Roseisolibacter agri: one gene and its partner. The protein of the gene in region 1 interacts with the protein of each later gene in a pairwise test. Links are inferred from orthologs where the notes say so. Each region holds a gene or a part of one and is shown in the gene's direction. Other genes may lie near its edges.

Region 1 (7,798 bases):
CCGTCGCCGCCCTGCTGCGCGCCGGCCGCCGGCGCCAGGGCGAGGACGGCGGCGAGCGCCAAGCCGGCCCTGCGTGCGACTCCGGGGGCGCGTGATCGGGTCATCGACGCCTCTCCGGCGTGCGGGTCGTGAGCGTGCCGCGCCGTCATCGGCGCGCCCAGCGGGTGGAGCATCCCTCGGGCCGGTCCGTGACGCTGGTCACGAACGCATGCTCCACGACGAGGCGATCGCGCACGGGCTTCGGATGCTGCGCTCAAGTTGCTACGAATCAAGGGTTTGCGGTGTCGTGGCGCGCTCGCGTCTGTCCCGCGCTGCTGCCGCATCGACGCCGCAGGACACCACGAGCGTCACCCGCGGTGGGCAGCCGGTGTCCACGCCGATGGGCGGTCCCCGCGCGCGCCCGCCGCTCGCTCAGTGATACGGCGGCGGCTTGAGAATGGTCCCCGCGCGGGCTAGCTTGCGGGTGCTCCAGGTCCCGGAGGGCGTGAGCCCGCTAACCGCGTCAGGACCCCGCAGGTAGCAGCGCCGTGTGGTGTCTCGCGTTGCTCCGTCAGGCCTGGAGTATCCGGCCGGCGATCGCCCTCAGGGCGATGCCGGCCGGATCTGCGTTCCGGACGCACGCTCGCCGGCCGACCGGTACCAGTAGCCCACGGCCAGCAGGAACGCGCCGACCAGCAGGTAGCTGCCGACGCGCAGCCCGACCGACCGCAGCTCCGATGCCTGCGCCAGCGCCTTGAGCGCCGCGTAGATCGCGAGCGCGAGCCCGACCTGCCGCGCGCCCGCGACGCGCCGCGCGCGACCGACGGCGAGCGCCGCGACGCCCGCCGCGGCGAAGTAGCCCACCAGCAGGAAGGTGGAGAGCTCGGGCGAGCCGGCGCGCGCGAGCTCCTCGCGCCCCCACGCCAGCGCCGCCAGCGCGGGGAGCGCCGCGAGCGCCGTCCGCTCGCCACGCGTGAAGACCGCCGCGCCGTCGCGCCGCACGCGCCAGGCGAGCACCGTCAGCGCCACCACCACCGCCGCCGCGGCGAGCGACGCCGACGTGAGGAACGGCGCGTACGCGAAGGCGGGACGCTCGCTCAGGAGCATGGCCGCGCTGGCCGCCGCGAGCCCCGCCGCGGCGAGGCTCGGCAGCGCCGCGAGCCGCTGCCGCACGGGCCCGAGCAGCAGCGCGCACGCGGCCGCGTACGCCGACAGCGCCACCGTCTTCAGCACCACCCGACCCTCGAATCCCAGCAGCGGCGCGATCGCGCCCGCCAGTCCCGCCGCCGCGACGTGCGCCCCGAGCAGCGGCGACGCCGACGCGTGTGGACGGCGAGCGGCCAGCCCCGCGGCCAGCGCGGACCCGGCGGCCCACGCCAGCGCGACGAGTCCTCCCGCGGGCGAGGTGGCGTCGGGCAGCGCGAGCAGCGCGGCCACGAGCAGCGCGAGCGGCAGCGCGAGGCCGCCGAGCACCGCGTCGCGCCGCGCGCCGCGACTCGGCGGGCGATCCACGGGGACCAGGCACCGCACCGCGACGAGCGCGCCCAGCGTGGCGGCGAACGCGTACGCGGCGAGCATCGGCGCGCCGAGCCGCGTCGCCAGCGCCAGCGTCGTGATCGCGCCGAGTGCGGTCGTGAGGTGCATGAGCGCGACGCCCGCTCGCCGCGCGCGGCCGGGCAGCGCCAGGGGCACCACGGCGCAGGCGAGCGCGAACAGCACCGGCAGCTCGCGTCGCAGCTGCCACGCGGGGAGCCAGATGCCCGCGGGGTTGCCGATCGCCGCGACCGCCGTCGCGTCGCGCAGCAGCGCGCTCGCGAGCAGCGCCCCGCCGATCCCCAGCACGCGCGCGGCGAGCCGCCAGCGCACCGGCCGCGCGTGCGCATCGGTGTCGTTGCCGTGCGGCAGCGCGAGCACCCCCGCGCTCAGCACCAACCAGCCGTACGGCGCGAGCACCATCGCGTGACCCGTGTCGGCGCCCGTGACGAACGGCGCGACTACCGCGCCGCCCACGCCGACGACGAACAGCGCCTGGTCGCGCTCCCGCCACGCCAGGAACGCGACCGCGCCCGACGCGGCCGCCGCGATCGCCAGCGCGACGCCGGCCGACACCAGGCCGAGCGCTGGACCCGCGCCCCACGCGTCCACGTGCACCGCCGCCAGCGCGAGCGCGAGCAGCACGTCGCCGAACCGGCGCGTGCCCGTGCCGCCGCCCTCGTCGCGCACTCGCAGCCGCCAGCCGCCGGCGGCCAGTGCCGCGGCGCCCACCGCGCCGAGCGCGACGCGCGTCGTGGGCGTGAGCGTGACGGCAGCGATCGCCCACGTCAGGAACGCGCCGAGGCCCATGAGGATGAGCAGCACCGCGAGCGCCACGGTGCCGTAGCGGCCGACGAGGGCCTCCAGCTCCGCGCCGTCCGCCGGCACCGGGCCGAGTCCGAGCCGCATCGAGAGCGTGCCCAGGCCGCGCCGCAGCGACCAGGCGCGCCGCGCCGATGTCGAGGGCGCGCGACGCACGACGGACGGCGCGGCGGGCGGCGCCTGCGATGCACGCAGCGCCGCGACCTCGCGCTGCAGCTCGGCGACGGTGCGCTCGAGCTGTGCGAGGCGCTCGGAGTCGGGCGGGAGCGTCAGCGGAGGAACCGCTCGGCCAGCTGCGCGAGCCGGTCGTCGCCGGCGGCGCGCGCGCGCAGCAGCAGTGCGCGCACCGGCGCGTGCAGGCGCGGCTCGCCCCAGTAGTAGCCGGTGGCCTCCTCGGCGCTCGCGGTCTCGCCGGCGCGCGCGGCCTCCAGCAGCGCGGCCGCCGCCGCCTCGTCGAAGCGCGGGTCGTCGCGGGCGGGCAGCCCGTAGCCGCGGCGCGGCGTGGCGCCGCCGGCGTCCTCGTTCACGAAAGCGCGGGACATGCCCAACGGTGGTGCACGGGGCGGGCCGCCGCCAGCGTCGCGCTGCACAGGTGTCGCGGACGCGCGCCGCGCAAGCCGCTGGCGACGCGCCGGGGCGGCCGCGAGATTCCGGCGTCGGCGCCGACCGACCCCGGCCGCCGCGCGTCGCGGCAGCACCGGGCCGCGCTCAGCGCCGCGCACCGCGTCTCCCGCCGATGTCCCTCGCCCTCGCGCGCAAGTACCGCCCCAAGAACTTCGCCTCGGTGGCCGTGCAGTCGCACGTGTCCAACACGCTCAAGGGGGCGATCGCCCGCGGGCGCGTGGCGCACGGCTACCTGCTGTGCGGGCCGCGAGGCACGGGCAAGACGACGCTCGCGCGCGTGCTGGCGATGGCGCTCAACTGCGAGGTGCGCGGCGCGAAGGCGGACGGCGAGCCGTGCGGCACCTGCGCCAGCTGCCTGCGCATCTGGAGCGGCAGCTCTTCGCTCGACGTCGTGGAGCTGGACGCGGCGAGCAACCGCAGCGTGGACGACGCGCGCGAGCTGCGCGAGCGCGCGATGTACGCGCCCACCGGCGACGACCGCTACAAGGTCTACATCGTCGACGAGGCGCACATGCTCACGCGCGAGGCGTGGAACGCGCTCCTCAAGATCCTCGAGGAGCCGCCGCCGCGCGTCGTGTTCGTGTTCGCGACCACCGAGCCGCAGAAGATCGCGCAGCTCGCGGCGCCGATCCTGAGCCGCCTGCAGCGCTTCGACCTGAAGCGCATCGGCCCGGCCGAGATCCGCGAGCGGCTGGCCGCGGTGCTCGACGCGGAGGGCGTCGCGTACGAGCCCGATGCGCTGGGCATGGTCGCGCGCGCCGCCGACGGCGGCCTGCGCGACGCGCTGTCGCTCACCGACCAGGTGCTCTCACTCGGGGAGGACGCGCACGTGACCGCGGCGCGCGTGCAGGAGGCGCTCGGCCTCGTGCCGGAGGACGAGTACCTCGCGGTGCTCGACCTCGTCGCGGAGCGCCGCGCGGGCGACGTGTTCGGCGCGGTCGCGCGGCTCGCGGAGGCGGGCATCGACTTCTCGCTCTTCCTCACGGGGCTGGGCGACATGCTGCGCGCGCTGCTCGCGCTGTCGCTGGGCGGCGCCGTGCCCGAGCTGAGCGAGCGCGCGCGCGAGGCGCTCGCCGCGCGCGTGGGCGCGCTCACGCCCGCGGACCTGCTGCGCATGCTCCACGTGCTGGTCGAGACGGAGCCACGATTCCGCAAGAGCGGACAGCAGCAGCTGCTGCTGGAGACGCTGCTCGTGCGCTTCGCCCTGCTCGATCGCAGCGTGGAGCTGGAGTCGCTGCTGCGCGAGCTGGGGAGCGGCGGCGGTGGCGGTGGTGGCGGTGGTGGCGATGGTGGCGGTGGTGGCGGCGCGCCCGCAATGCCGCCGCGTCCACCCGCGCGTCCCGCGCCCGCGCCGGCCGACGAGGCGCGCCGGCCGGCGCCGCCGGGCGCGAGCCTGCGCGCCGCGTTCGACGCCGCGGTGGCCGAGCAGTCGCAGGTCGTGCAGCGCGCCGCACCCGCGGTCGCCGTCGCCGATCGTCCTGTCGAGCGTCCCGTCGATCGTCCCGTCCCGACGCGACCGGCGCCCGTCGCGGCACCCGCGCCCAGTGCCGCGCCGAGCGCCGTCGCCGACGCGCCGCGCGGCCCGACGATGGACGTCGCGGTGCTCGCCGAGCGGTGGGACCAGGTGGTCGACTTCGCGCGCGCGGCGCGGCCGCTCATCGGCTCCGCGCTCGCGGACGCCCTGCCCATCGCGGTCGCGGCCTCAGGCGCGGTGACGATCGAGCTGCAGGAGGCGAACCCCGCCTACGTGCAGGCGCTCGAGAGCGCGCGCGACGACGTGCTGGTCGCGGTGCAGCGCGCGCATCCCGGCGCGACGCGCGTGATCGTGCGGGCGCCCGAAGCCAGCGGCGCGCCCGCCGAGCGGCTCACGACCGAGACGGTGCGGGCCGAGCGCATGACCGCGCTGAGCCGGCGCGATCCCGTCCTCGGCGCAGCGATCGACGCACTCGACCTCGATCTGCTCGAATAGGCGGAGGACGATACGGCGCAGAACGAGAAGGCGGAGAACGGAACGGCGCGATACGGTGGAGCGGAATCGCGCCTGAAGGTTCGAGCTGCCAGCGTCCGCCCTTTCGTATCACGCCTCACCGACTTCCGCCGTTCCGTTCTCCGCGGTCACGTCTCTCGCATTAGGTTTTCGGTCATGGATATCATGAAGCTCATGCAGCAAGCCCAGGAGATGCAGGGGCGGCTGCAGCAGATCCAGGACGAGCTCGCGCAGCGGACCGTGACCGGCACCGCCGGCGGCGGCATGGTCACCGTCGAGGCGGACGGCAAGGGCGCGGTGCGCTCGGTGAAGATCGACCCGAGCGTCGTCAGCGCCGACGACGTCGCGATGCTCGAGGACCTCGTCACCGTCGCGGTGCGCGACGCGCAGGCGAAGGCGAAGGCGCTCGAGGAGGCGGAGATGGGGAAGGCGGCCGGCGGGATGAACCTGCCGTTCCAGCTCCCGTTCTGAGCCGGACGCGCCGAGTCCCGACGTCGCCGTGTCCGCGATCGACGAACTGGCCGCCGAGCTGTCCAAGCTGCCCGGCATCGGCCGCAAGACCGCGCTGCGGCTGACGTACTACCTGCTGAAGCAGCGCCCCGAGCAGAGCCGCCGTCTGGCCGACGCGCTCACGACGCTGGCCGAGCGCGTGCGCCCGTGCGCCGAGTGCTTCAACCTCACCGAGGAGGAGCGCTGCGCCGTGTGCCGCGACCAGCGGCGCGACCGCAGCGTGATCTGCGCCGTCGAGGAGGCGTCCGACATCGGCGCCATCGAGCGCACGGGCGAGTACCGCGGGCTCTATCACGTGCTCGGTGGGCGCCTGTCGCCGCTGGACGGCGTGATGCCCGAGGACCTGACCATCGACCGCCTCGTGACGCGGGTGCGGGACGGGGAGATTCGCGAGGTGATCGTGGCCACCAATCCGAGCCTCGAGGGCGAGGCGACCGCGCTGTACGTGCAGCGCCAGCTGGCGGGGCAGGTGAGCGGCGTGGCCGTCACCCGCATCGCGCGCGGCCTGCCGGTGGGCGGGGACCTGGAGTACGCCGACGGCGTGACCATCGCCCAAGCCATCGCCGCGCGGAGGGAGATGTGAGGCGGCGTCGCGCGCGGCTCCTCATCGACGATGGGCCGGGCGTGTTCGAGCGCCGCCGCAACGAGCGCCGCGACCACGACCGCCGGATGCGCCGCCGCCGCGAGGAGGACGCCGGCGCCGGGGCGCTGGCGCTGCTGGCTGCCGGATTCGCCGGTGGGCTGGTGCTCGGGACTGCCGTCTGGGCGGGGATGCTCGATCGGAGCCGCCAGGGGCTGTTCAGCCGCCAGCCGGTGCGCCGATTCGCGGCGGTGAGTTACCTCGCGACCCGTCCGAGCGTAGATACGGCGAGGCTCCTCCGCGACTACGTCCGGTGGGAGCCGCTCCCTCTGCTGCGGCGGCGGGGCCGGCAGGCCCTCGCTGCGGTGGAGGCGTCGCTCGCGCGCTAGCGGGCCGTCCTCGTCGCCCGCCGGCGCGGGCGGCCCGGACCTCCTTCGCTTCTCGGCATGCCCCCTGGTGCGGTCAGCTGGTCGTTCACGGACGACGACTTCCAGGCGATCAGCGGATCGCTGCAGCGGTTCCTGTACGACTCGAACGCGCGCTGCGCCCTGCTCGTGGACCGGGCCGGGCAGCTCGTGGCGACCGTCGGCGAGCCGCCCGCGTTCGACGCGACCGCGTTCGCCTCGCTCACCGCGGCCGACTTCAGCGCCAACGACCAGCTCGCGAAGCTGATCGGCGAGAAGGACTTCACGACCCTGTTCCACCAGGGCGAGAAGGAGTCGATGTTCCTCGCCGACGTCGCGCGGCGGATCATCCTCGTCGTCCTGTTCGACGACCGCACGACGCTCGGCCTGGTGCGCCTGAAGCTCAAGGGCGTCGTCGACGAGCTGGCGCGCCTGTTCGAGACCGTGTTCGCGCGCGGCGCGACGCCCGCCGGTGCCGCCGGCGGCTCGGGCGCGCGCGGCATGACCGGCGCGCTCGGCGCCGAGCCGGCGCCCCTCGACCTGCTGGCCGGGGCCGAGGACGAGATCGACCGACTCTTCTCCTGAGGGCCGGCCGATGTCGATGATCAACTACGCGTCGCGCGAGATCAACTGCAAGATCGTCTACTACGGCCCGGGCCTCGGCGGCAAGACGTCGAACCTGGAGTTCGTGTACGAGAAGGTGAGCCCCAACACGCGCGGGAAGCTCATCTCGCTCGCGACCGAGACCGAGCGCACGCTCTTCTTCGACTTCCTCCCGGTGGACCTGGGCGAGATCCGCGGCTTCCGCACGCGGTTCCACCTCTACACGGTGCCGGGGCAGGTCTACTACAACGCCTCGCGCAAGCTGATCCTGAAGGGCGTGGACGGCGTCGTGTTCGTGGCCGACTCGCAGGTCGATCGCGCCGAGGCGAACATGGAGTCGATGCAGAACCTGTACGACAACATGGCGGAGCACGGGTACGACCTGACCCGGATGCCGTTCGTGCTGCAGTACAACAAGCGCGACCTCCCGAACGCCGCGCCGCTCCCCGAGCTGGAGGCGATGCTGAACCCGGGCTGGGAGGTCACCGAGCCGGCGAAGCAGAAGCCGTCGGAGAACCCGTTCCGCCCGGGCGTGCCCCTGGTCGAGAAGCTGCCGACCGGCGAGTGGTGGGAGCGCGTGCCGAGCTTCGAGGCGGTCGCGACGACGGGCGCGGGCGTGTTCGACACGCTGAAGGCGGTCTCGAAGCTCGTGGTGCGGGCGCTCGGATGACGGACGGCACGGGCCGGTCCGCCAGGCCGCGGGCGGACCGGTCCCGTCGCCCCCGGCACGCCGGTTATCTTCCCGGCCGACGCCAC
Region 2 (4,730 bases), 280 kb from region 1 along the record:
ACGACCAGCGAGTCGAGCAGGGCGGCGCCGCGGCCGGCGGCGACGCGGAACTGGACCGGCACCCCGCGGGCCGCGCGCCCCAGCGAGTCGGTGACCTGGACGACGAGCGGCTCCGCCAGGACGCCGCCGGCCGGCGCGCTGCGCACCTCGGTCGTGCGCGGCTGGAGGGTGTACGAGACGAAGGGCGTGTCCGGGCCGCCGGGATTCCGGCAGGCGGCCGGACCGGCGGCCCAGAGCAGGGCCCAAATTATTGCACCCGCGCGACTTACGCGCACTCCGCGCCTCCCGGCGCGAATTGACGCGGGCTGCCCGCGGTGGCTATCGTACTCGTCCAATGTCGTTCGTACATCTCCATTGCCACTCCGAGTACTCGCTTCTGGATGGCGCCAACCGGATCGAGGACCTGATCCGGCGCGCCCAGGAGCTCGAGCAGCCTGCGCTGGCGATTACCGACCACGGTAACATGCACGCCGCGTGGGAGTTCCAGGAGAAGGCGAAGAAGGCGAAGCTGAAGCCGATCCTGGGGATGGAGGCGTACGTGGCCCCCGGCTCCCGACTCGAGCGTGCCCGGCCGGCCCCGGGCGCCAAACCTTACCACCACCTCGTCCTACTCGCGAGGGACCTGACCGGTTACAAGAACCTGGTCAAGCTCTCGTCGCTGGCGTACACCGAGGGCTTCTACGTGAAGCCGCGCGTGGACCGCGAGCTGCTCGCGGCCCACAGCGAGGGGCTGATCGTGACCTCCGCCTGCCTCGCGGGCGAGGTGGCGGGCCACCTCATGGACGACCGCTGGGAGCAGGCCCGCGAGGCCGCCGCCTGGTACGCGGAGCTGTTCAAGGACCGCTACTACCTCGAGGTCCAGGCGCACGACTCGGGCGGCCAGAAGGAGCTGAACGACAGGATCTTCAAGCTCTCGGCCGACATGGGGCTGCCCGTCGTCGCCACCAACGACGCGCACTTCCTGAAGGCGAACGACCACGCCGCGCACGACGTGCTGCTGTGCATCGGCCTGGGGAAGGACCTGAAGGACCCCGACCGCATGCACTACGACCGGGGCCTCTACTTCAAGAACCACCTCGAGATGGGCGAGCGGTTCCCGGGGCGCACGGACGTCCTCGAGAACACGCTGAAGATCGCCGACGAGGTGGACGTGCAGTTCGGGAAGAAGTACAACGTCCCGAGCTTCCCGCTCCCGCCCGACGTCGCGACCGAGAACGACCTGCTGGTGAAGCTGTCGAAGGAGGGCGCGCTGGAGCGCTACGCCGGCAAGCGCGGCGCCGCGCCCGGCGAGCTGGCGGCCGAGGTGCAGGAGCGCCTCGACTACGAGCTGGGCGTCATCCTGCAGACCGGCTACGCCGGCTACTTCCTCATCGTCGCGGACTTCATCAAGGCCGCGCGCGACCGCGGGATTCCCGTGGGCCCGGGCCGCGGCTCGGCCGCCGGCTCGCTGGTCGCGTACGCGCTCGGCATCACGAACGTCTGCCCGCTGGAGTTCGACCTCCTGTTCGAGCGCTTCCTGAACCCGGAGCGCGTGTCCATGCCCGACGTGGACGTGGACTTCTGCTTCGAGCGGCGCGGGGAGGTCATCGAGTACGTCCGGCAGAAGTACGGCAAGGAGTCCGTCTGCCAGATCGTGACGTTCGGGACGATGAAGTCGCGCGCCGTCGTCAAGGACGTCGGGCGGGTGCTCGGCTTCACGCCGGCGGAGACCGACGCGCTGGCGAAGCTGATCCCCAACGCGCCGAACTTCTCGCTCTCCATCGACGAGGCGATCGAGCAGGTCCCCGACGTCAAGCGCTTCTACGAGACCGACGCGCGCTACCGCGAGCTGCTCGACTACGCGTCGGCGCTCGAGGGGCTGTCGCGCCACACGGGCGTGCACGCCGCCGGCGTCGTCATCGCGCCGGGGCCGGTGCACGAGTTCGTGCCCGTCTGCACGCAGAGCTCCAAGGGCTCCGGCGGCGAGGGGGGCGACGAGAAGATCACGGTCGCGCAGTACGACATGAACTGCCTCGAGAAGGCAGGCATGCTGAAGATGGACTTCCTCGGGCTGACCACGCTGACGGTCATCTTCGACGCGCTCACGTCCATCAAGCAGCGCACCGGCGAGTGGCTCGACCTCGACGGCATGGGCTTCGACGACGAGAAGACGTACCAGATGCTGCGCTCCGGGCGCACGGCGGGCGTCTTCCAGTTCGAGTCGCCGCTGGCCACCGACGTGCTCCGGCAGATGCGCTGCGACCGCTTCGACGACCTCGTGGCGTCGAACGCGCTGCTGCGTCCGGGCCCGCTCGACAGCGGGATGCACAAGGTCTACATCCGCCGTAAGCGCGGCGAGGAGCCGGTCAGCTACGCGCTCCCCGAGCTGGAGCCGATCCTGCGCGAGACGCAGGGCGTCATCACCTACCAGGAGCAGGTGATGCGTATCGCCCAGCGCCTGGCCGGCATCTCGCTCGCCGAAGCCGACGTGCTCCGCAAGGCCGTGGGCAAGAAGGACGCGGAGCTCATCAAGGCGGAGCTCGGGAAGTTCGAGACGAAGGCGATCGCGCAGGGCCACGACAAGAGCATCATCAAGGACCTCGCGGGGCAGATCGAGACGTTCGGCCGCTACGGCTTCAACAAGTCGCACTCGGTCGCCTACTCGGTCGTCAGCTACCACACGGCCTACCTCAAGGCGAACTACCCGGCCGACTTCATGGCCGCGCTGCTGTCGGCCTGCATCGGCGACACGGACAGCGTCGTGAAGTACGTGGCCGAGGCGCGCGAGATGGGCATCGAGGTGCTGCCGCCGGACGTCAACGAGTCGGGCTACAAGTTCACGGTCGTCGGCGAGAAGCGGATCCGCTTCGGCCTCGGCGCCGTGCGCAACGTCGGCCAGGGCGCGGTCGACAGCATCATCGCCGCGCGCTTCGCCGAGGGCGTCTACAAGGACTTCTTCGACTTCGTCGAGCGCGTGGACCTGCGCGCCTGCAACAAGCGCGTGTTCGAGGCGCTCATCGCCGCCGGCGCGCTGGACGGGCTGGGCGGGCACCGCGCGCAGTACGTGACGGCGCTCGACCACGCGATCAGCGAGGCGCTGCTCAAGCAGGAGGAGCGCGAGCTGGGGCAGGTCTCGCTGTTCGGCGACGTGCTGGGCGGCGGCGCGCCCGCGCAGGCCAAGCCGACGCTCCCGCACGTGCCCGCGTGGAGCGAGAGCGACCGCCTGGCGAACGAGAAGGCGATCCTCGGCTTCTACGTGTCGGGGCATCCGCTGGAGCCCTTCCGGGCCGAGGCGGAGCTGTTCGCGACGCACAAGATCTCGGAGCTGGGCACGTGGACGCCCACGCCGATCGCGCTCGCGTGCGTCATCACGGCGGCTCGCCGACAGATCTCCAAGCGCAGCGGGGCCGAGTTCGCCCGGTTGACACTGGAGGATTTCTCGGGATCTTCCGAGGTGCTGGTGTTCCCCGAGGCCTGGGCGGTGCTCGCCGACCAGGTCAAGACGGACGTCCCCGTGCTCGTCGAGGGCGGGTACTCCAAGCGCGACCAGGGGGCGGAGAGCCCGACGTTCATCGTCGAGAAGGTGACCCGCCTGGCGGAGAAGCGCGTGAACGGGCAGGTGGCGGTCGCCATCGAGCTCGCCGCGGGCGCCGATCTGACGCCGAGCGTCATGCGCGACGTGCGCGCGACGTGTGACGCCTACCCTGGCACGGCGGCGCTCGAGCTGCGCTGGCGCGATCCCCGCGCCGGCCAGACCGCGCGCTTCCGGTCGCGTTCCCTCACCGTCGCGGCGTCCAACGCCGCCCTGAACGAACTGCGCGCGCTGCTCGGCGACGAGCGCGTCAAGCTGGTTCGAGGGGGTTGAAACCCATGGCCACCGCGTCCCTCGATTTCGAGAAGCCGCTGGTCGAGCTGGAGCGTCGCATCGACGAGCTGCGACAGCTCGCCGACGACCGCGACTTCGACGTGCAGGCGGAGCTGGAGCCGCTCGAGCGCAAGCTCGCGGACATGCGCAGCGAGATCTATCGCAACCTGACGCCCCTGCAGCGCGTGCAGGTCGCGCGCTCCGCGCGGCGTCCGTTCACGCAGGACTACATCGACCGCTGCTTCACCGACTGGATCGAGCTGCACGGCGACCGCCAGTTCCGCGACGACGGCGCGATCGTCGCCGGGTGGGCGCGCCTGGACGACGAGACGGTGATGGTGATCGGCCAGCAGCGCGGCCGCGACACCAAGGAGAACCTGCGCCGCAACTTCGGGATGCCGCACCCCGAGGGCTACCGCAAGGCGCTGCGCCTGATGAAGCTCGCCGAGAAGTTCCAGGTCCCCATCATCACGCTCATCGACACGCCGGGCGCGTGGCCCGGCATCGGCGCCGAGGAGCGTGGGCAGAGCGAGGCGATCGCGCGCAACCTGATCGAGATGGCGGCGCTGCAGGTGCCGATCATCGCCACCGTCATTGGCGAGGGCGGCTCGGGCGGCGCGCTCGCGCTGGGCGTCGCGGACCGCCTGCTGATGCTCGAGAACTCGGTCTACTCCGTGATCTCGGTCGAGGGGTGCGCCGCCATCCTCTGGAAGGACGGCAAGAGCCCCGAGATGCGCGAGAAGGCCGCCGGCGCGCTGCGCATCACCGCGCCCGAGCTGTTCGAGCTGCGCGTGGTGGACGAGGTGATCCCCGAGCCCACGGGCGGCGCGCACGCCGACCACGAGGCGACGGCGAAGAACGTCCGCGAGGTGCTGCTCAAGCACCT

What was found.
Region 2: the proteins of dnaX (region 1) and dnaE interact in binary tests that used the Escherichia coli proteins (3 or more experiments, as listed by UniProt). The link is inferred for Roseisolibacter agri from one-to-one orthologs.

What each region holds. Positions count from the first base shown.
Region 1 is NZ_BRXS01000004.1:359,633-367,430, forward strand. What follows is about bases 2,625-5,498. They hold dnaX (DNA polymerase III subunit gamma/tau), read left to right. Parts: upstream 2,625-3,070; coding sequence 3,071-4,927; downstream 4,928-5,498. Other genes in these bases: rosag_RS13800 (hypothetical protein), read right to left, coding at 2,625-2,876; rosag_RS13810 (YbaB/EbfC family nucleoid-associated protein), read left to right, coding at 5,102-5,416; recR (recombination mediator RecR), read left to right, coding at 5,445-5,498. Outside these bases: rosag_RS13785 (outer membrane beta-barrel protein), read right to left, coding at 1-62; rosag_RS13795 (DUF2339 domain-containing protein), read right to left, coding at 583-2,490; more of rosag_RS13800, read right to left, coding at 2,604-2,624; more of recR, read left to right, coding at 5,499-6,038; rosag_RS13820 (hypothetical protein), read left to right, coding at 6,035-6,424; rosag_RS13825 (roadblock/LC7 domain-containing protein), read left to right, coding at 6,482-7,024; rosag_RS13830 (GTP-binding protein), read left to right, coding at 7,035-7,712. UniProt on the Escherichia coli protein: Part of the beta sliding clamp loading complex, which hydrolyzes ATP to load the beta clamp onto primed DNA to form the DNA replication pre-initiation complex.
Region 2 is NZ_BRXS01000004.1:79,461-84,190, reverse strand. Bases 1-4,044 are described here. They hold dnaE (DNA polymerase III subunit alpha), read left to right. Parts: upstream 1-334; coding sequence 335-3,844; downstream 3,845-4,044. Other genes in these bases: rosag_RS12535 (acetyl-CoA carboxylase carboxyltransferase subunit alpha), read left to right, coding at 3,850-4,044; rosag_RS12545 (hypothetical protein), read right to left, coding at 1-275. Outside these bases: more of rosag_RS12535, read left to right, coding at 4,045-4,730. UniProt on the Escherichia coli protein: DNA polymerase III is a complex, multichain enzyme responsible for most of the replicative synthesis in bacteria. This DNA polymerase also exhibits 3' to 5' exonuclease activity. The alpha chain is the DNA polymerase catalytic subunit.